Regions from separate parts of the Enterobacter sp. CFEC122 genome, predicted to be linked through region 2. Evidence: predicted binding sites of a transcription regulator. Region 2 holds the regulator's gene; each other region holds the start of a gene.
The links. The regulator CRP, encoded in region 2, controls carbon source genes, mostly activating them, when cyclic AMP is high. The targets are predictions, from matches to a motif close to ATGTGANNNNNNTCACAT.

Region 1: msrB (peptide-methionine (R)-S-oxide reductase MsrB) is a predicted target of CRP. The motif match lies at 4,771-4,788, and genes of this name have one in related genera.
Region 3: ACVCAM_RS18675 (PTS mannitol transporter subunit IICBA) is a predicted target of CRP. The motif match lies at 3,164-3,181, and genes of this name have one in related genera.

Annotation. Positions count from the first base shown of each region.
Region 1 covers NZ_JBRIQR010000011.1:133,115-140,196, forward strand. The annotation lists gene sppA (signal peptide peptidase SppA) at 1-668, shown strand, start outside; gene ansA (asparaginase) at 732-1,748, shown strand; gene pncA (bifunctional nicotinamidase/pyrazinamidase) at 1,758-2,399, shown strand; gene ACVCAM_RS10245 (glycoside hydrolase family 18 protein) at 2,622-3,875, shown strand; gene ACVCAM_RS10250 (YeaC family protein) at 3,926-4,198, opposite strand; gene msrB (peptide-methionine (R)-S-oxide reductase MsrB) at 4,240-4,653, opposite strand; gene gapA (glyceraldehyde-3-phosphate dehydrogenase) at 4,995-5,990, shown strand; gene ACVCAM_RS10265 (D-hexose-6-phosphate mutarotase) at 6,063-6,947, shown strand; gene ACVCAM_RS10270 (MipA/OmpV family protein) at 7,026-7,082, opposite strand, start outside.
Region 2 covers NZ_JBRIQR010000028.1:53,315-61,661, forward strand. The annotation lists gene argD (bifunctional acetylornithine/succinyldiaminopimelate transaminase) at 74-1,294, shown strand; gene ACVCAM_RS18340 (YccS/YhfK family putative transporter) at 1,291-3,378, opposite strand; gene crp (cAMP-activated global transcriptional regulator CRP) at 3,436-4,068, opposite strand; gene ACVCAM_RS18350 (OsmC family protein) at 4,380-4,784, shown strand; gene ACVCAM_RS18355 (phosphoribulokinase) at 4,870-5,739, opposite strand; gene ACVCAM_RS18360 (YheU family protein) at 5,770-5,988, opposite strand; gene ACVCAM_RS18365 (hydrolase) at 5,985-7,007, opposite strand; gene mdcA (malonate decarboxylase subunit alpha) at 7,236-8,347, shown strand, end outside.
Region 3 covers NZ_JBRIQR010000029.1:53,939-61,020, forward strand. The annotation lists gene mtlD (mannitol-1-phosphate 5-dehydrogenase) at 1-1,016, opposite strand, end outside; gene ACVCAM_RS18675 (PTS mannitol transporter subunit IICBA) at 1,117-3,024, opposite strand; gene ACVCAM_RS18680 (DUF3302 domain-containing protein) at 3,683-4,039, shown strand; gene ACVCAM_RS18685 (HlyD family secretion protein) at 4,042-5,178, shown strand; gene ACVCAM_RS18690 (glutathione S-transferase) at 5,269-5,877, shown strand; gene selA (L-seryl-tRNA(Sec) selenium transferase) at 5,981-7,082, shown strand, end outside.

The sequences.
Region 1 (7,082 bases), on a different contig from region 2:
AGCCGGTCGTCGTCTCAATGGGCGGAATGGCCGCCTCCGGGGGTTACTGGATCTCCACGCCAGCCAACTACATCGTGGCGAACCCAAGTACGCTCACCGGCTCGATTGGCATCTTCGGGGTGATCAACACCGTAGAAAACAGCCTGGATTCTCTGGGCGTGCATACTGACGGCGTAGCGACTTCTCCGCTCGCGGATGTCGCGGTGACCAAATCCCTGCCGCCGGAAGTCTCTGAGATGATGCAGCTAAGCATTGAGAACGGCTATAAACGCTTTATCACCCTGGTCGCCGACTCGCGCAAAAAGACGCCTGAGCAGATCGACCAGATTGCGCAGGGCCACGTCTGGACCGGTCAGGATGCGAAGAGCAACGGACTGGTGGACAGCCTGGGCGACTTCGATGACGCGGTGAAGAAAGCCGCCGAACTGGCGAAGCTGAAGCAGTGGCATATCGAGTATTACCAGGACGAACCGTCGTTCTTCGATATGGTCATGGACAGCATGTCCGGCTCGGTACGCGCCATGCTGCCGGAGGCGCTGCAGGCTTACCTGCCTGCGCCGGTCGCCACGGCGGCAAAAGCGATGAAGGCAGAAAGCGATAAGCTTGCGGCCTTTAACGATCCACAGAGTCGTTACGCGTTTTGCCTGACCTGCGCGAACGTCCGTTAAAAACCGTCCCCTCTTCCTACGAAGAGGGGATTTTTTTCTTTTGAAGAACAAGAACTCACTACCATGCAGAAGAAATCGATTTATGTAGCCTACACTGGCGGTACCATCGGTATGCAGCGCTCTGAAAACGGCTATATCCCCGTCTCCGGCCACCTGCAGCGTCAGCTTGCGCTGATGCCCGAATTCCACCGACCGGAAATGCCTGACTTCACCATCCACGAATACGAGCCGCTGATGGACTCCTCCGACATGACGCCGGAAGACTGGCAGCACATCGCGGATGATATTAAAGCCCATTACGACCAGTACGACGGCTTCGTGATCCTGCACGGTACCGACACCATGGCGTTTACCGCCTCGGCGCTCTCCTTCATGCTGGAGAACCTGAGCAAGCCGGTTATCGTCACCGGGTCGCAAATTCCGCTGGCGGAACTGCGCTCCGACGGGCAGATCAACCTGCTGAACTCCCTGTACGTGGCGGCGAATTACCCGATTAACGAAGTGTCGTTGTTCTTTAACAATCGTCTTTATCGCGGTAACCGCACCACCAAAGCCCACGCCGACGGCTTTGACGCCTTTGCCTCACCCAACCTGCAGCCGCTGCTGGAGGCCGGGATTCATATCCGCCGTCTGGGAACCCCTCCTGCGCCGAACACCGCGGGCGAGCTGATTGTGCATCCGATTACTCCGCAACCGATTGGCGTGGTGACCATTTATCCGGGTATCTCTGCGGACGTGGTGCGTAACTTCCTGCGCCAGCCGGTGAAAGCGCTTATCCTGCGCTCCTATGGCGTGGGCAATGCGCCGCAAAACGGCGAGTTTCTGAAAGAGCTTCAGGAAGCCAGCGAACGCGGAATTGTGGTGGTGAACCTGACCCAGTGTATGTCCGGTAAAGTGAATATGGGCGGCTATGCCACCGGCAACGCGCTGGCGCATGCGGGGGTGATCAGCGGTTTCGATATGACCGTTGAGGCAACGCTGACTAAACTTCACTATTTACTGAGTCAGGATCTGGACATTCAGTCCATTCGCAGCGCGATGATGCAAAACCTGCGCGGCGAACTGACGCCTGACGAATAAGGAGGTCTCATGAAGCAACGCGCCCTGCTCCTGGTCGATTTGCAAAATGATTTCTGCGCGGGCGGTGCGCTGGCCGTCGCCGAAGGTGACAGCACCGTTGACGTGGCCAACACGCTGATTGACTGGTGCAAAGCCCGTGGTGAAGCAGTTGTCGCAAGCCAGGACTGGCACCCGGCAAATCACGGCAGCTTTGCCAGCCAGCACAATGTCGAGCCCTTCACCCAGGGTGAACTCGACGGGCTAGCGCAAACTTTCTGGCCGGATCACTGCGTACAGCAAACGGAAGGCGCGGAGTTACATCCGCTCCTGAACCAGAAAGCCATCGACGCGGTGTTCCATAAAGGTGAAAACCCGGCTATCGACAGCTATAGCGCGTTTTTTGATAACGGGCATCGCCAGAAAACGGCGCTGGACGCCTGGTTACGTCACCATGAAATCACCGAGCTGATTGTGCTGGGGCTGGCAACGGACTACTGCGTGAAGTTCACCGTGCTGGATGCGCTTCAGCTTGGCTACACCGTCAGCGTCATCACCGACGGCTGCCGCGGGGTGAACATTCAACCGCAGGATAGCGCTCAGGCGTTTATGGATATGGCTGCGGAAGGCGCGACGCTGTATACGCTCGAAGACTGGCTGGAAACGCAGGCGTAGTCTTTTAAGCAGGGTGGCGGCTGCGCCCTTACTCTGCCTACTTCTTTGGTCTGGTAGGCCGGGTAAGCGTCAGCGCCACCCGGCAAAACTCCCCCTCCGATCCCCATAAAGTGAACTCCCTCGCAACCTCAGCGAAGCGGCAATGCTATTCTCTTCAGGCTGTTTTTTCGCCACGCCTTTTCCGTGGCGTGGTTATTTTTATTAAGTCAAAGAGGAACTTGTATGAAACGTTTGCCCTTGCTGGCAGCACTACCCTTGCTTTGCGCATCAGTTGCCTCCGCCAGTTCCCTGATGTCCGTAGGCTACTTTAACGGGGGTGGCGACGTCACCGCCGGACCGGGTGGCGATATCAATAAGCTGGACGTTCGCCAGATCACCCACCTGAACTACTCGTTTGGTCTGGTCTATAACGACGAAAAAGGCGAAACCAACGCCGCGCTGAAAGATCCGGCGAAGCTGCATCAAATCTGGCTATCGCCAAAAGTGGCGTCCGATCTGGCCTTAATCCCCACGCTGCGTAAGCAAAACCCAAATCTTAAGGTCCTGCTCTCCGTCGGCGGCTGGGGCGCGCGTGGTTTCTCTGGCGCAGCGGCAACCCAAGAGAGCCGCGCGGTGTTCATCCGCTCCGCGCAGGAGATTGTTGAAAAATATGGTCTGGACGGGATCGACCTCGACTGGGAGTATCCGGTCAACGGCGCCTGGGGCCTGGTGGCAAGCCAGCCCACCGACAGGGAAAACTTTACCGCCCTGCTGAAGGAGATGCGCGACGCGTTCGGGCATAAAAAGCTGGTGACCATTGCGGTAGGCGCGAATGCGGAAAGTCCGAAAAGCTGGGTGGATGTGAAAGCCATTGCGCCCCTGCTCGATTACATCAACCTGATGACCTACGACATGGCGTACGGCACGCAGTATTTCAATGCCAACCTGTACGACTCCAGCGCCTGGCCGACGGTGGCCGCCGCGGACAAATACAGCGTCGATTTTGTGGTGAACAACTATCTGGCCGCCGGGCTGAAGCCACAGCAGATGAATCTCGGGATTGGTTTCTATGGCCGCGTACCGAAACGCGCCGTGGAGCCGGGCATTGACTGGACGAAACCCGATGCGCAAAAAAATCCGGCCACTCAGCCCTACTTCGGGCCGCAGGAGATCGGGTTGTTCAAGTCGCTCGGCTATGACCTGACCAAAGATACCTACGTGAAGTACAACGATATCGTCAAAAAGCTGCTGAACGATCCGCAGAAACGCTTTACCGAGCACTGGGACGACCAGGCGAAAGTGCCGTGGCTTTCGGTGAAGGGTGCCGATGGCAACGCGCTGTTTGCGATTTCGTATGAGAACCCGCGATCCGTGGCGATCAAAGCGGACTACATCAAAGAGAAAGGTCTCGCCGGGGCGATGTTCTGGGAGTACGGCGCGGATGATGAAAACCAATTAGCGAAGCAGCTGGCGGCGTCGCTCGGGATCCCGCACTAAAGTGTAGCGTGCCGGGTGGCGCTAGCGCTTACCCGGCCTACATGAGAGCATTATTTGAAAGTCGCAATCGGCTTCGGGGTGATACCGAAGTCCTCTTTCAGCTCACGCTTGCTCTTCATCACCATCTGACCACGGGTGTCGATCGTCATGTGCTGCGCGTCGGTGTTGTTGCGCGCCTGCCACAGCATCACCAGCTGCAGGCTGTTCTCTTTCTGCTCCGGGGTCAGCGCGACGCCATCGGGCCATTTTCCCAGCTCTACGGCGGTGACCAGACGCTGATAAATCTCCGGCGTCATCCCGCTAATCATGTCTTCAATATTCACAATCCCGCCCTTTTAAAGGAATAATTTGCTGAATCGTTTTTTCAACCCTTGATCTGGTCGCCGTTTTCGTCGTCAGTGAAGCTCATTGAGGCGGAATTCACGCAGAAACGCTCGCCCGTTGGCTGAGGGCCATCCGGGAAGACGTGTCCAAGGTGCGCATCACAGTTGCCACAGCGAATTTCCGTGCGCACCATGCCGTGCGACGCGTCGGTCAGATAGCGGATAGCCTCATCGCTCACCGGCTCGTAAAAGCTCGGCCAGCCGCAGCCCGAATCAAATTTCGTTTGGGAATTAAACAGCGGGGCATCACAGACCAGGCAGTGGTAGACGCCGTCTCGCTTGTTGTGCAGTAAACGCCCGGTGAACGGCGGTTCCGTCCCGTGGTTTTGCGTCACGTAAAACTGCATTTCTGTGAGGTTTTTTTTCAAATCGTCGGGGTTACGTTGGTTCGACATATGCTTACATCTCGCTGTAGAAACAGACATCTTTTACCCCGCATTCTAACAAAACATTAACACCCTTGCGTGCACTTTTGATCTAAACTTATGTGTCGCGAAAAGGCGGTCAGGCAATTGTGATCATATTCACATTTTTATCCTGCGAGGACTTTAAAATTCCGGGCGCAGCCCCCATGTGGTTGCAAGCTCAAAGGGAAAGTGAGGCGAGTCAGTCGCACAAACGTTAGTCACAGGATTGATTTGTCGCAATGATTGACACGATTCCGCTTGACGCTGCGTAAGGTTTTTGTAATTTTACAGGCAACCTTTTATTCACTAACAAATAGCTGGTGGAATATATGACTATCAAAGTAGGTATCAACGGTTTTGGCCGTATCGGCCGTATTGTTTTCCGTGCTGCTCAGAAACGTTCTGACATCGAAATCGTTGGTATCAACGATCTCCTGGACGCTGAATACATGGCGTACATGCTGAAGTACGACTCAACTCACGGTCGTTTCGACGGCACCGTTGAAGTGAAAGACGGCCACCTGGTTGTAAATGGCAAAACCATCCGCGTTACTGCTGAGAAAGACCCAGCTAACCTGAAATGGAACGAAATTGGTGTTGACGTTGTTGCTGAAGCAACCGGTATCTTCCTGACCGACGAAACTGCACGTAAACACATCACTGCGGGTGCGAAGAAAGTTGTTCTGACGGGTCCTTCCAAAGACAACACCCCAATGTTCGTTCGTGGTGCAAACTTCGAAACTTACGCTGGCCAGGACATCGTTTCCAACGCATCCTGCACCACCAACTGCCTGGCACCGCTGGCTAAAGTTATCAACGACAACTTCGGCATCATCGAAGGTCTGATGACCACCGTTCACGCAACCACCGCTACTCAGAAAACCGTTGATGGCCCGTCTCACAAAGACTGGCGCGGCGGCCGTGGCGCGGCTCAGAACATCATCCCATCCTCTACCGGTGCGGCTAAAGCTGTAGGTAAAGTACTGCCAGAACTGAATGGCAAACTGACTGGTATGGCGTTCCGCGTTCCAACTCCTAACGTATCCGTTGTTGACCTGACCGTTCGTCTGGAAAAAGCTGCTTCTTATGAAGAAATTAAGAAAGCAATCAAAGCTGCTTCCGAAGGCCCAATGAAAGGCGTTCTGGGTTACACCGAAGACGACGTTGTTTCTACCGATTTCAACGGCGAAGTGTGCACTTCCGTGTTCGATGCTAAAGCAGGTATCGCACTGAACGACAACTTCGTTAAACTGGTATCCTGGTACGACAACGAAACCGGCTACTCTAACAAAGTACTGGACCTGATCGCTCACATCTCCAAATAAGTTGAGATGAGTGTTTGATCCAAAAAGGCGACTTCGGTCGCCTTTTTTATTTATAAGACAGAGGATTGCTTAATGATTAATAAAATTTTTGCACTTCCGGTAGTCGAACAACTTACCCCTGTGCTCTCCCGCCGCCAGATTGACGGTGCCGACGTTATCGTCGTTGACCATCCACGCGTTAAGGCCTCCGTGGCGCTGAACGGCGCCCACCTGCTCTCCTGGAAGCCGGAAGGTGAAGTTGAGGGATTGTGGCTCAGTGATGCGACCTCCTTCAAAAAAGGGGCTGCAATCCGTGGTGGCGTACCGATCTGCTGGCCGTGGTTCGGCCCGTCCGCACAGCCGGGTTTGCCTTCTCACGGTTTTGCCCGTAACCAGCAGTGGACCCTGAAAGCGCATAACGAAGACGACAGCGGCGCCGTGCTGACCTTTGAGCTGCAGGCAAATGACGAAACGCGCGCCCTGTGGCCGCACGATTTCACCCTGTACGCCCGCTTTAAGCTGGGTAAAACCTGTGAAATCGAACTGGAAGCCCACGGCGAGTTCGAAACCACCTCCGCCCTGCACACCTATTTCAACGTGGGTGACATCAGCGCTGTGAAGGTGAGTGGCCTTGGCGATACCTTTATCGATAAAGTCGACAACGCGAAAGAAGGCAAACTCAGCGACGGCGTTCAGGCGTTTCCTGACCGTACCGACCGCGTCTATCTGCATCCGGAAGCATGCAGCATGATCCACGACGGTGCCCTGAACCGCGGCATTGAGGTAGTACATCACCATCACAGCAACGTGGTGGGCTGGAACCCGGGTCCTGCACTGTCTGTCAGCATGGCCGACGTGCCTGACGACGGTTATAAAACCTTTGTCTGCGTGGAAACGGCCTGCGTGACTACCCCGCAAAAAGCGAGTGAAGAAAAGCCATCTCGTTTAGGTCAGACGATCCGCATTATTAAGCGATAATCTCGCTGCACCACACTAAAGCAAACGGGGCGCAAGCGCCCCGTTTTGATGCACCAATTGCACAATATAAGTGCGCAATCAGAACTTGTAGGTCACACCGACAGAGAAGATGCCTGCCCAGGACTTATCGACCAT
Region 2 (8,347 bases):
TGCTGTGATTTTTTATGCATATTTTGTGATTATATTTTCACAATCAATGTGACATAAAATGGATGGGCATGACATGGCAACTGAACAACCAGCAATTACCCGCGCGACATTCGATGAAGTGATTCTGCCGATTTATGCACCGGCTGAATTTATCCCGGTGAAGGGGAAAGGCAGCCGCGTCTGGGATCAGCAGGGCAAGGAGTATGTGGATTTCGCGGGCGGTATTGCGGTCACGGCGCTGGGTCATTGCCATCCCGCGCTGGTGGAGGCGCTGAAAACCCAGGGTGAAACCCTGTGGCACACCAGCAACGTGTTCACCAACGAACCGGCGCTGCGCCTGGGCCGTAAGATCATTGATGCCACGTTTGCCGAGCGCGTGCTGTTTATGAACTCCGGCACCGAAGCCAACGAAACCGCCTTTAAGCTGGCGCGCTACTACGCGACCACGCGCCACAGCCCGTACAAAACCAAAATCATCGCCTTCCGCAATGCCTTCCACGGACGCTCCTTCTTTACCGTCTCCGTTGGCGGTCAGCCGAAGTATTCCGACGGGTTTGGTCCGAAACCAGCCGACATCATCCACGTGCCGTTTAACGATCTGCACGCGGTGAAAGCGGTGATGGACGACCACACCTGCGCGGTGGTGGTCGAGCCTATTCAGGGGGAAGGCGGCGTGACCGCGGCAACCCCGGAATTCCTGAAAGGGCTGCGCGCGCTGTGCGACGAGCATCAGGCGCTGCTGGTGTTTGATGAAGTGCAGTGCGGGATGGGGCGTACCGGGGACCTGTTTGCCTATATGCACTACGGCGTGACGCCGGATATTTTGACCAGCGCGAAAGCGCTCGGCGGCGGTTTCCCGGTGAGTGCGGTCCTGACGACGCAGGAGATCGCCTCCGCGTTTCACGTCGGTTCTCACGGCTCTACCTACGGCGGTAACCCGCTGGCGAGCGCCGTGGCGGGTGCCGCGTTCGACATCATCAACACGCCAGAGGTGCTAAACGGCGTTAGCGCGAAGCGCGAGCTGTTTGTGAAGCACCTGAAGCAGATTGACGAGCAGTACGACGTGTTCAGCGAGATCCGCGGGATGGGGCTGCTGATTGGCGCCGAGCTGAAGCCGCAGTACAAGGGCCGCGCGCGCGACTTCCTGCACGCCGCCGCTCGCGAAGGGGTGATGGTGCTCAATGCCGGGCCGGACGTGATGCGCTTTGCGCCGTCGCTGGTGGTGGAAGACAAAGACATCGAAGACGGCTTAACCCGCTTTGCCGCGGCGGTTGCAAAGATCGTTAAAGGCTAATATTCGGTTCGTTTCAACCGGCGCGTTAACCAAACCCCATGATGCGGACGCTGACGCCATGCCACCGACGAAATGGTGTGCATGGTGTTCAGATGCCCCAGCACGCGCTGCAAGTGTTGCTCAAGGGTGCTCATTGGCCCGTGGGTTAACGTCTCCGGCGCTTCCAGAATATTTAAATCCCCCGACTCGCCCGGTGAGTCATACTCCAGACGCTGCTGGCAGCGCTGCAACGCAATTTCACACGACTGCAGGTAGCGCTGCGCCAGATCCGGCGTCAGCATCGTGTGCTCGCGCGCCAGCGTCGTCATGGCGTTAATGTGCTCAACGATAAACTGACTGTGCGTTACCCACAGCTTCATATCGGCCAGATAATGTGAGTTAAAGCCCGGCTCCTGCATCGCCTGGTTGAGCGAGTTGAACAGGGCGTTGTGCGCCTGGTTGACCTTCATGCGTTGATACGCCAGCGGGGAGGGCTGCGGGTCGTCGCTCAGGATGAGGCGAATGGCCTGCTGGTCGGCCTCCAGCGCGTCGTGGGCGTTCTGCCTGAGCAGCCCGCTCTGCCACTGCGGCCACAGCCAGACCATGCCGCCGAAGGCAATCAGGCAGCCGATCAGGGTATCAATCAGCCTGGCGACAATAAACTGTTCGCCGTTCAGCGTAAGCAGCTGCAGGGTGTATACCGCCGTCACCGTAAAGCCCACCATCGCCCAGCCGTAATTTTTGCGGATAATCAGGTAGCTCACCAGCGTGATCGCCAGCATGCCTGCCAGGGTATAGCCTTCCGGCACGTGGAAGTGCAGCGTTACGCCTGCAATGATCAGCCCGGCCATGGTGCCGCCCGCCCGGTGCAGAATACGCACCCGCGTGGCGCCGTAGCCGTTCTGGGTGACGAACAGCACGGTCATTAAGATCCAGTAGGGCTTCGGCAGATGCAGCGCCATGCCCATCAGGCTGGCGATACTGAGCATCACGCTAATTCGTGCGGCATTGCGCAGGGCGGACGATTTGAGAGACAGATAGCTTTTGAGCGCGGGCAACAGGGGAAGCCGTTTTTGTTTATCTGCCATCAGGTCGCGGGAATAAAGCGGGCGCTGGGTGCGCAGCACGCGGGCGATGCGGCTAAAGTGCCAGGCGGCAAACTGGCCGACCGGGTTATCCGGATGCTGACGGGCGATTTTCTCCAGCGCGCCGAGCTGTTTTTCCATGTTAAAGCGCGTGGGATAGCGGTGGTAGAGAATATCGTCAGCCAGCACGCGCAGGCGTGCCGAGACGGTCTGCGCGTTCCAGCGGATCACCGCTTCGGCGTGGCTGCGCTCAACCAGCTTTTGCACCTCCTGCGGGTGGTGCAGGCTAACGGAGATATGCTCCTGCAGATCCAGGCCTACCTGGAAGGTGCGCAGCAGCCGTTTGTACTCGTGGTTCTTGTTGGCGGCGAGCATATGCAGCTGCTGATAGCACTGGCTTATCAGATCCACCACCTTCTGCTGGCGCGTCAGCAGCGGCGGTAAGGCTTTTTCCGGATCGGTATGCTGGGTGAGCAGGGTGTATTTGGCTTCGCAGTATTCCGCCAACTGCACATAGAGCAGGCTCAGGGATTCGCGCAGCGGCTGTTCCCGCCACAGCCAGAACCAGAACCAGTTAAACAGCCCGTACCACAGTGTCCCCAGAGCGTAGATCAGCAGCGGCTCCCACACCGGCATATTCCCGGCGAGGCTCAGCGTGAAGATGGCCGCAATCAGCGAGGCGGGTAGCAGGCGGGCGTGCAGCGAGCTGATTTCCGCCGTGACGCCGAGCGTCATCGCCAGCACCGTCAGGATCAGCGGCAGCGGGATGTCCCGGGCCAGTAAAAGCTGTACGGCAAGGCTACAGCCAGCAAACAGGCAGCCGCCCACGATCAGTCGTTTGAAAAAGCGCTTATGCGGTGTGTCCAGGCCGGCAATGTTGCAGCAGGCGGGCACGAGGGAAAAGAGCAGGCCTTGCTGAAGGTGTCCGAGGATCAGGCCGATGGCCACGGGTAGACACAACACCAGCGTTTGTCGCAGTGCGTAGTTGACTTCCGGGTGATAGATCAGCCTGCGCCACATGAGGAGTAGAGACAAAAACGGCGTGACACCTTGCGATGGCACGCCGTTTAAGCGGAATTAACGCGTTCCGTAGACCACGATGGTTTTACCGTGGGCGGAGATCAGGTTTTGATCTTCCAGCATTTTCAGGATACGGCCCACTGTTTCACGGGAGCAACCGACGATCTGACCAATTTCCTGACGGGTAATTTTAATTTGCATGCCGTCCGGATGGGTCATGGCGTCCGGCTGTTTCGCCAGGTTCAGCAGAGTTTGTGCGATGCGGCCCGTCACGTCCAGGAAGGCGAGGTTGCCCACTTTCTCTGAGGTGACCTGCAGACGGCGCGCCATCTGGGAAGAGAGACGCATCAGAATGTCAGGGTTAACCTGAATCAGCTGACGGAACTTCTTGTAAGAAATTTCAGCCACTTCACATGCTGTCTTTGCACGAACCCAGGCGCTACGTTCCTGGCCCTCTTCAAACAGGCCCAGTTCACCGATGAAATCGCCCTGGTTCAGATAAGAAAGGATCATCTCTTTCCCTTCTTCATCTTTGATCAGCACTGCCACCGAGCCTTTAACGATGTAATACAACGTTTCCGCTTTTTCACCCTGGTGAATCAGCGTGCTCTTTGATGGGTACTTATGAATGTGGCAATGAGACAAGAACCATTCGAGAGTCGGGTCTGTTTGCGGTTTGCCAAGCACCATGCGCTGTTATCCTCTGTTATAAGCTGTCACCAGAGTCATCAGATGCATCCGGACTCTGGGGTTGCAATCGAATTCTTACCCATACCCTGGGAAGTCGGCTACCGTAACGTTTCGCAGCCAGTAAAGTTTGATGTCCTCTGCATACATGTGTAACGTCAATGTATTACTGTAGCATCCTGAGTGTTTTAGCATAGCTTTCGCCGCGTGTCTCCTGGTGTCTCGCTTCAGCATGATGCAGGTCGCCTTCCATTGCGAGAAATGTAACGCACGCGTAATCTGTCACCAAAAATGCAACGTTGGAGTTTAAGAATATGCAAGCGCGCGTGAAGTGGGTTGAAGGTTTAACGTTCCTGGGCGAGTCCGCGTCAGGGCATCAGATTTTGATGGATGGTAACTCCGGCGATAAAGCGCCCAGCCCAATGGAAATGGTGCTGATGGCGGCAGGGGGATGCAGCGCCATTGACGTGGTGTCGATTCTGCAAAAAGGCCGTCATGACGTGACGGATTGTGAGGTCAAACTCACGTCAGAACGCCGCGAAGAGGCGCCACGCCTGTTCACCCACATCAATCTGCACTTTGTGGTCACCGGTAAAGAACTGAAAGACGCGGCGGTTTCACGTGCGGTGGACCTGTCTGCGGAGAAGTACTGCTCTGTCGCGTTAATGCTGGAGAAAGCGGTAAAAATCACCCATTCGTATGAAGTGATCGAGGCTTAATGTTTTGGCGGGTGGCGCTTCGCTGACCCGCCCTACAAAAGCACGACCGTAGGCCCGGTAAGCGCAGCGCCACCGGGCAAAAAACTCACGCGATCTGTTTCCCTTCCATCAATCGCTCCACCAGCGGCGTCATGATGAGCTCCATCGCCAGCCCCATTTTTCCGCCCGGTACGACTAATGTATTCATGTGAGAAATAAACGAGCCCTGCAGCATCGCCAGCAGCCAGGGGTAGTCAATGCCTTCGAGATTGCGGAAATGGATCACCACAAAGCTCTCATCCAGGGATGGGATACTTTTGGCCGCGAACGGGTTGGAGGTGTCCACCGTCGGCACGCGCTGGAAGTTGATATGGGTGCGGGAAAACTGCGGCGTCAGGAAGTTGATGTAGTCTTCCATGGAGCGCACCACCGAATCCATCACTGCTTCGCGCGAGTGGCCGCGCTCGCTCATGTCACGCGTCAGCTTCTGGATCCACTCCAGGTTAACGATAGGCACCACGCCAACCAGCAGATCCACGTGGCGCGCCACGTCGTGCTGCGGCGTGACCACGCCGCCGTGTAATCCTTCGTAGAACAGCACGTCGGTAGGTTCCGGCAGGGGCTGCCAGGGGGTAAAGGTGCCAGGCACCTGATTCCAGGGAACGGCTTCATCATAGGTATGCAGATACTTGCGGGACTGCCCTTTACCGCTCTGGCCGTACTCAACAAAGGTTTGTTCCAGCAGGCCGAAGTCATTGGCTTCCGGACCGAAGTAGCTGATGTGTTTACCCAGATCGCGCGCCTTACGGATGGCCATGTCCATCTCCGGGCGCGTGTAGCGGTGAAAGCTGTCGCCTTCGACCTCCGCCGCACGGAGATTCAGCTGGGCGAAAATCTTGCGAAATGCGAGGCTGGTGGTGGTGGTTCCCGCACCACTCGACCCCGTAACGGCAATAACCGGATGTCTGGCAGACATAGCAACTCCCTGACTGAAAAGGGTGGAAGATCAGCCGTGAAACGCGTTGCGGGGCATGATATTGACCGTCTCATGCAGTTCTGACCACACCAGCACCACGTCGCCGCTTTTCAGCTGGCGCTTTACATCGTTGACCTTTTGCTCAAGCGAGCGTTCCTGTTCACCATAATCGGTGCCTTCGCGTAATACAAAGCTTTCAATCAGATTATCGAGCGTTTCGGGAGCCAGATCCTGCCAGGGAATAATCATGTTGCACCGTCCAGATAAGGGGTTAGCCAGTCAGGAATACGCGCCTCAAGCCACATTTTCGGGCGACGCAGCGTGCCGCCGATAAACCCGACGTGGCCGCCGTGCTCGGTCAACTGATAGTGAACGTTGTCGGGCAGGAATTCCTGAGCGGGAATCGAGTGATGATCCATAAAAGGGTCATCTTTGGCATGAATGATCAGCGTCGGCTGCGTGATCTTGCTGAGCAGCGGCATGGCGCTGCATTGACGATAATAGTCAATCGCATCGGCGAAACCGTGAATTTTCGCGGTGATCAGATCGTCGAATTCGCGTATGCGGCGCACTTTTTTCAGCTGGCGCAGGCTGACCGGGAGGGTGTCCGGGTAGGCCTTCAGCTTACGCGCCGCGTTGGCTTTCAGCAGGTTGAGCAGGTAGCGCTGATAGACGCGGGAAAAGCCTTTATCCATGTGGTAGCTGCACTGCTCCAGCATGAACGGGGCGGAGACGATGACGGCGGCATCCAGCGGGACGCTTTCCCCTTCTTTAGCTAACAGGCAGGCCAGCATATTTCCGCCTAACGAGTAGCCTACGGCCGCGGTGGGCACGGTGCCAAAGTTGTCCCGCAGCCAGTGTAAAAACCACGTGCCGTCTTCGGTTTCACCCGAGTGATAGATACGCTTCTGCCGGTTCGGCTCGCCGCTGCAGCCGCGAAAATGCATCACCACGCCGAGCCAGCCGCGCGCTTTGGCCGCCTCAATGAGCCCGTGCGCATACGGGCTGTGCAGGCTGCCTTCCAGACCGTGAAAAACCACCAGCCGCGGCTTATGGCGAGCCTGATCCGGCGCTTCGCTCCAGGCGAGATCCAGAAAGTCACCGTCTGGCAGGTCTAGCCGCTGCCAGTGTGGGGTGAACTGAACCTTGCAGCGGATCAGTCGCGGCAGCATGGTCTGCAAATGGCGATTGGCGACGCCGCGCATAGGCACGAACTCAGTGCTGTCTTCGGCGGCAATGTCGAAGCCTGATGGAATGATTTGGGTCATAGGCGCGATGCTGATTCTTGTCGGAAATTAACGATACTTTCCGAATTGTACCCCGTTTAGCCTGGTTTTCCGAAACATGAACTGATCCCGATCACAAATATTTACCTTGATTATTACTCTCAGGCTAATGATTCAGCTCTACGCTTATTTGATGCCTTTCTCACCAGAGCGCACACTCTACTCAACGTTAAGCAAATCAAAATGATTAGCTGAATCAGGAGGTTAATAATGTTATCTGGGCAAACACCCACCCGGCAATGGAACACGCGACGCAGCGAAAAAGCGCGTCGTCTGGCCTCCGTACCGGTGCAGGGCAAGGTACTGCCAACCGGCGATCTCGTCGCCATGCTGGAAAAACTGATCGCGCCAGGCGACAAGGTCGTGCTGGAAGGTAACAACCAGAAGCAGGCCGATTTCCTTTCCCGCTCGCTGGCCGAAGTGAACCCGCAGATCGTCCACGACCTGCATATGATCATGCCGAGCGTTGGCCGTAGCGAACATTTGGATATCTTTGAGAAAGGCATCGCCCGCAAGCTGGATTTCTCCTTCTCCGGGACGCAGAGCCTGCGCATCTCCCAACTGCTGGAGGATGGTCAGCTCGAAATCGGCGCGATTCACACCTACATCGAACTCTACTCCCGTCTCTACGTCGACCTGTCGCCCAACGTGGCGCTGATTGCTGGCTTTAAAGCTGACCGCAAAGGCAACCTCTATACCGGGGCGAGCACCGAAGATACCCCGGCGCTGGTGGAAGCCGCCGCGTTCCATGACGGCATCGTCATCGCGCAGGTGAACGAGCTGGTGGATGACGAGTGTGACCTGCCGCGCGTGGACATTCCGGGTTCGTGGATTGACTTTGTGGTGGTGGCCGATAAGCCGTTCTTTATCGAACCGCTGTTTACCCGCGACCCGCGCCTGATTAAACAGGAACACATCCTGATGGCGATGATGGCCATCAAGGGTATTTATGCGGAACACCAGGTGCAGTCCCTGAACCACGGGATCGGCTTTAACACTGCGGCGATTGAGCTGCTGCTGCCTACCTACGGTGAACAGCTCGGCCTTAAAGGCAAAATCTGTAAACACTGGACGCTGAACCCGCATCCGACGCTGATCCCGGCTATTGAAAGCGGCTGGGTCGAGAGCGTGCACTGCTTCGGCGGCGAGCTGGGGATGGAAGAGTACATCCGCGCGCGTCCGGACGTCTTCTTTACCGGTGCCGACGGCTCCATGCGCTCCAACCGCGCGTTCTGCCAGCTGGCGGGTCAGTACGCGGTGGATATGTTCATCGGTTCTACGCTGCAGGTGGACGGCTACGCCAACTCCTCAACCGTGACCCG
Region 3 (7,082 bases), on a different contig from region 2:
TCCTGCTCGCTGCGGTAGTGCATCGCGGCGGCAATTCCTTTCACCAGGTTGGCGTGCGGCAGACCGTATTCCAGCGTGCCCAGCAGCGGCTTAATCAGGCGGTCGCCCGCGCTCAGCTTACGCAGCGGCTGGCGGCCCACGCGCTCAACGTCATCTTTCAGATACGGGTTTTCAAAGCGACCGAGGATTTTCTGGATGTATGCTGCGTGTTTCTCAGCATCAAAACCGTAGCGTTTGATCAGCACCGCGCCGCTCTCTTCCATTGCCCCTTTTACCACCGCGCGGATCTTCTCATCGAGGATCGCATCACGAATGGTCTGATGACCGGCCAATTTTCCGAGGTACGCGGTTATAGCATGCCCGGTGTTCAGCGTGAAGAGTTTGCGTTCGACAAATGCCATCAGGTTATCGGTTAATTCCATTCCCGGAATAGTAGGCAAGTCGCCTTTAAACTGGGTTTTATCAACGATCCACTCGCTGAAGGTTTCCACGGTCACTTCCAGCGGGTCGTTGGTGGCAGATTCTGACGGCGGAACGATGCGGTCCACGGCGGAATCCACAAAACCGACGTGCGCTTCCACCCAGGCTTTGTCTTCATCTGCCACAGCGTTGAGAACGTGGCCTTTCAGCTGCGTGGTGCCGCGCACCATGTTTTCACAGGCGATGATGTTCAGCGGGGTGTCGATACCCTGCGCTTTACGTTTTGCCAGGCCTTTCGCGACCGCAGGGGCGATGCGCTCAAGCACAACCGGGCCCACGGCGGTGGTGACCAGATCGACGCTGGCGATAAGATCAATAACGTCGTCGCCGATGCTGCTGACCGCGTTGACGCCAGATACTGTCTCAACCTGCTCGTTTTCGCCCACCACATGGACCTGATAGCTATGACGGGCATTCAGGGCATCCAGGACGACCTGATTCACATCGGCGAATGTCAGGGTAATGCCCGCGTCTGCCAGCAGTTTACCGATAAAACCACGACCGATATTACCTGCGCCAAAATGTAATGCTTTCATAGTGTTAACCTTCATCAATGTTTTTACCCGAGAGGGCTGGGGTGAGGAACGTTTTCCCCTCACCCTAGCCCTCTCCCCGGGGGGAGAGGGAGGAGTACCGTTATTTGTTAAGCAGAGCCAGAACTTCTTCAACGCTGGTGGTGTTCGCCAGACGCTCAATAACCGTTTCGTCATCCAGCGCGTTGGTCAGGCTGGTAATCACCTGAATGTGCTCGTTGTTGCGAGCGGCGATACCAATTACCAGACGGGCGATGTCATCTTCTTCTTCACCGAAGCGCACGCCCTGCGGGTACTGACAGAATACGACGCCGGTTTTCAGGACGCGATCTTTCGCTTCAACCGTACCGTGCGGCACCGCGATGGATTCGCCCAGATAGGTTGGCGTCAGTTTTTCGCGTTCCAGCATCGCGTCGACATATTCAGGCTGAACGTAGCCGCCTTTCACCAGCTGCTCACCGGCAAAGCGAATCGCGTCTTCTTTGGTGGCCGCGGTACGACCGAGGAAGATGTTTTCCGCACCCAGCTTAAACAGGTGGGCGTTGCTCTCGTCAAAACTGTCCTGCAGGCTGGAGCGCACTTTCACTTCGTTGTCTTCGTGACGCTGCGCGGCAACCAGACGTTCGGTCAGGCTGGTGTACAGGCCGCTGTCGAGGAAGTTGGTCAGCGAAATGTGCTGTGCCTGCGGCACCTGGCGCATGGCGCGTTCGGTCAGATCGCGGTGCGTGATCACCAGGTCAACATCCGGCGGCAGGCTGTTAATGGCGCTGTTGGTCACGGAGATGTTGGTCAGGCCTGCATCCTGCACTTTCTTACGCAGCACGCCTGCACCCATTGCGCTGGAACCCATACCGGCATCACAGGCAACGATGATTTTACGCACGTGGCTCAGGTCGTTAGAAACATCACCTGCTGCCAGTGGCGTTGCGCCTTTGGATTCGGCTTTCATATCGTGCATACGACGGGTTGCGGCTTCGATGTCATCATCTTCTTTCACTTTGCTGGTTTTCAGCAGGATAGAAGAGACCACGAAGGAGACGGCCATTGCCGCAAAGATAGCTGCGAGGTTCGCGAAATAAGCGCCTTTTGGCGTCATCGCCAGTACCGCCAGGATAGAACCCGGAGAGGCCGGAGAAACCAGACCACCGCCCAGGACGCTCAGCGTGAACACGCCGGTCATACCGCCGAGGATAACGGCCAGGATCAGACGTGGGTTCATCAGCACGTATGGGAAGTAAATTTCATGGATACCGCCCAGGAAGTGGATGATCGCCGCACCGCCAGCTGACTGTTTTGCGCTGCCACGGCCAAAGAAGATGTACGCCAGCAGTACGCCCATACCCGGACCCGGGTTGGCTTCAATCAGGAAGAAGATGGACTTGCCGAGATCGTGAGACTGCTGAATACCCAGCGGCGAGAAGATACCGTGGTTGATGGCGTTGTTCAGGAACAGGATTTTCGCCGGTTCAACAAAGATAGACGCCAGCGGCAGCATCTCGTGCGCCACCATGAAGTTAACGCCTGCCGCCAGAATTTTAGACAGCACTTCAACCGCAGGACCAATGCCGAGGAACGCCAGAATGGCGAGGATCATCCCGATGATGCCCGCAGAGAAGTTGTTCACCAGCATTTCGAAGCCGGATTTGATCTTACCATCAACCCAGACGTCGAATTTCTTAATCGCCCAACCGCCCAGAGGACCGGCAATCATCGCCCCGAGGAACATCGGCATATCCGCACCGACGATAACACCCATGGTTGTGATGGCACCCACGACGCCACCACGGTCACCGCCCACCAGACGACCCCCGGTGAAACCGATGAGCAGCGGCAGGAGATAGGTAATCATTGGGCCAACAAGTTTCGCCAGCGTTTCGTTAGGCAACCACCCTGTCGGAATGAACAATGCAGTGATGATACCCCACGCGATAAACGCGCCGATATTTGGCATCACCATGTTGCTGAGGAAACGACCAAAGCTTTGAACTTTGATCTTGAAATCGGATGACATAAAACACCCCTTCTTCTGTTTACGCTTAGGCTTATGGCCCGAGGTTTATTGTTAATGAGGCGGCAGAGGTAGCCGGGCCCTGTTCTGATGCTGTGAAATCTGGCACTGAATCGTTCAACTGTCCAGACAGGGAAAATTTATGTGATGCGTGTCACGTAAAGGCAGGGGGTAGGGATGTCAATGAAGTGATCTCAATCACAAAATAAGTGGGCAAAAAAAATACGATGGCGAGAAAAAAAGCAAAATCCACCTCTTAGTGTGATTGCTGTCACGTTTTGTCATGACGTGTTTGTTTCTGGATTGTGACTGATTTCACAAAATATTTTTATGCAGATTTCTCCGGCTGTGATCGGCGGCAAACTCTGCTTCGCGTTTCAGCGCCAGGATGATATGGCACGACACGATAAGCTAAAAAACCACTTTTGATGTGTGGTATGGCGAAAAGTTAAAAGGTGGATTACGCTCATATTGTAAGGTTAAGTCTATTATTATTCAGGATATATTTTGACACGCTTATAAACTTGCATGGAGATATTATAAAAACTCATACTCCCCGGCTCGGAAATAGTAAGCACATCCCCGTGTTTATAAAAAAATTAATTAGGTTGCGTACCGTTTTATTAATTTAATGAGTTGACGTTGTTTAAGTGAGGAGAATATGTTTCTCAACTATTTTGCGCTGGGCGTATTGATTTTTGTATTTCTGGTTCTCTTTTACGGAATCATCGCCATCCATGATATTCCTTATAATATGGCCAAAAAGCGTAACCATCCGCATGCCGATGCCATTCATACGGCAGGCTGGATTAGCCTGTTTACACTCCATGCCATCTGGCCATTCCTGTGGATTTGGGCCACGCTGTACCGCGAAGATCGCGGCTGGGGCATGCAAAACCACATCACAAAGCCTGATGAAGTTCCGGGCATGGATGCGCTGGCCAAACGCGTGGCGGAACTCGAACAAAAGCTGGCTGCAGTACAGCCCACTGCTGATAAGAACACGCTGGAGCGCTAATCATGGATCTGTTGATTATTTTGACCTACGTGGCATTTGCCTGGGCCATTTTTAAAATATTCCGAATTCCGGTCAACCAGTGGACGCTTGCCACCGCAACATTAGGCGGCGTATTTATTGTTGCCGGTCTTATTCTGTTAATGAACTATAACCATCCGTATACCTTTACGGCGCAAAAAGCGGTTATTTCTATTCCAATCACGCCGCAGGTGACCGGTGTGGTCAGTGAAGTCACGGATAAAAATAACCAGCTTATTAAAAAAGGCGAAGTGTTATTTAAACTGGATCCTGGCCGCTACCAGGCGCGCGTCGACAGACTCCAGGCTGACCTGGTGACCGCGACGCACAATATCGATAACCTGAAAGCGCAGCTGTCGGAAGCGGTTGCCAATACCACACGTGTCTCCGCTGAGCGCGATCGCCTCTATAAAGATTATCAGCGCTACCTGAAAGGCAGCCAGGCGAAGGTGAATCCTTTCTCTGAAAGCGATATTGATAACGCGCGGCAAAACTATCTGGCACAGGATGCCATGGTGAAAGGCTCCGTGGCTGAGCAGGTGCAGATTCAAAGCCAGTTAGACAGCATGGTGAACGGCGAGCAGTCACAGATTGCTTCGTTACGTGCCCAGCTTGCCGAAGCCAAATATAACCTGGACCAGACCGTGGTGCGTGCGCCGAGCGATGGTTACATCACCCAGGTGCTGATCCGTCCGGGGACCTATGCCGCCGCGCTGCCTCTGCGTCCGGTGATGGTCTTCATTCCTGAACAGAAGCGTCAGATTGTGGCCCAGTTCCGCCAGAACTCGCTGCTGCGTCTGAAACCGGGCGATGAAGCGGAAGTGGTGTTTAACGCCCTGCCGGGCCAGGTATTCTCCGGGAAGCTCACCGCAATTCTGCCGGTGGTGCCGGGGGGGACCTATCAGGCGCAGGGTGCGCTCCAGTCTCTGACGGTCACGCCGGGCACGGATGGCGTGCAGGCCATCATCGAGCTGAGCCCTGACGCTGAAGTCGATGCCCTGCCGGACGGTATCTATGCCCAGGTGGCGGTCTATTCGGACCACTTCGCCCACGTCTCGGTCATGCGTAAAGTACTGCTGCGTATGACCAGCTGGATGCACTACCTCTACCTCGATCACTAATCCTTCCAGGGCAGGAATGCGACATGCAGACCTGCCCTTTTTTCATCGCTTGATCCATACTGACTTTTTTCCGGCATTAAGGATCAGGCAATGAAACTCATCGGCAGCTACACCAGTCCCTTCGTGCGAAAAATCTCGATTCTCCTGCTGGAGAAGGGGATTGAATTTGAATTCGTGAATGAACAGCCTTACAACGCGGAAAACGGCGTTGCGCAGTACAACCCGCTGGGAAAAGTCCCGGCGCTGGTCACGGACGAGGGCGAGTACTGGTTTGATTCCCCGATTATTGCGGAGTATATCGAGCTGCTGGGCGTTGCCCCGGCAATGCTGCCAGCAGACCCAAAAGCGGCGCTGGCGGTGAAGCAGGTCGAAGCCCTGGCCGACGGTATTATGGATGCGGCGTTAACCTCCGTACGGGAACAGGCAAGGCCCGCTGCCCAGCAGTCGGAAACGGAACTGTTACGCCAGCGGGAAAAAATCAGCCGCAGCCTGGACAGGTGTGAACAGCTTATCCGGGAGGGAAAGATCGACACCGACAGCCTGAACCTGGGGACCATCGCCATCGCCTGCGCGATTGGTTATCTCAACTTCCGCCACGTCTCCCCGGGCTGGTGCGTCGACCGTCCGCTGCTGGTGAAGCTTGCAGACACGCTGTTTAGCCGCGAGAGCTTTGCCCGTACCGAACCACCAAAGGCTTGACGCGGGTTATAACACTTCGCCGTCGGAGGCGGTACAATCCCCCCACATGTTAACTCCCTCTCCCGTCGGGAGGGGGGAAGATATTTACTCGCCAGGCGCCTTCATGACTACTCATCATTCGCTGTACAGCCAGATCCCCGCTACCGACCGTCTTCTTCGCGAACCCCGCATTCATGCTGTTGCTGAGCGTTTCGGCCATACCGCGACGGTGGAAATGTTACGCCTGCTTCAGGACGAAGCCCGATGCGCGATTCAGGCAGAAAACGCCTTGCCCGCCTGGTGTAGCGCGTGGGAGCAGGAAGTTGAACAGCGGCTGGATGAGAAGGCGCAAAGCGCATTACGCCCGGTGATAAACCTGACCGGAACCGTGCTGCATACCAACCTGGGGCGCGCGCAGCAGGCGGAAGAGGCCGTTTCCGCAGTCGTGCAGGCCATGCAAGCGCCCGTAACGCTGGAGTACGATCTGGACGGCGCCGGACGCGGGCACCGCGACCGCGCGCTGGCGGAGCTGCTGTGCCAGCTGACCGGCGCGGAAGATGCCTGCATTGTGAATAACAACGCCGCAGCGGTGCTGCTGATGCTGGCGGCCACCGCCAGCGGCAAAGAGGTGGTGGTGTCCCGCGGCGAGCTGGTGGAGATTGGCGGAGCGTTTCGTATTCCTGACGTGATGCGCCAGGCGGGCTGTACGCTGCATGAGGTGGGTACCACTAACCGTACCCATGCGAAAGACTATCGCGCGGCGGTGAATGAAAATACCGCCCTGCTGATGAAGGTCCACACCAGCAATTACCATATTGAAGGCTTCACCAAAACGGTTGAAGAGGCGGAGCTGGCGGCGATTGGGCGCGAATTGAATATACCGGTGATTGCCGATCTCGGCAGCGGCTCGCTGGTGGATCTGAGCCTGTACGGGCTGCCAAAAGAGCCGATGCCGCAAGAGATGATTGCGGCGGGCGTGAGCCTGGTCAGCTTTTCCGGCGACAAACTGCTGGGCGGGCCGCAGGCCGGGATTATCGTCGGCAAGCGCGAGCTGATTGCGCAGCTGCAGCAGCATCCGCTCAAGCGCGCCCTGCGCGCCGATAAAATGACGCTTGCCGCGCTGGAGGCGACGCTGCGGCTCTATCTTTACCCGGAAAAACTGGCCGACCGCCTGCCCACGCTGCGCCTGTTAAGCCGGGATGCCGCCTCGATTCGCGCCCAGGCCG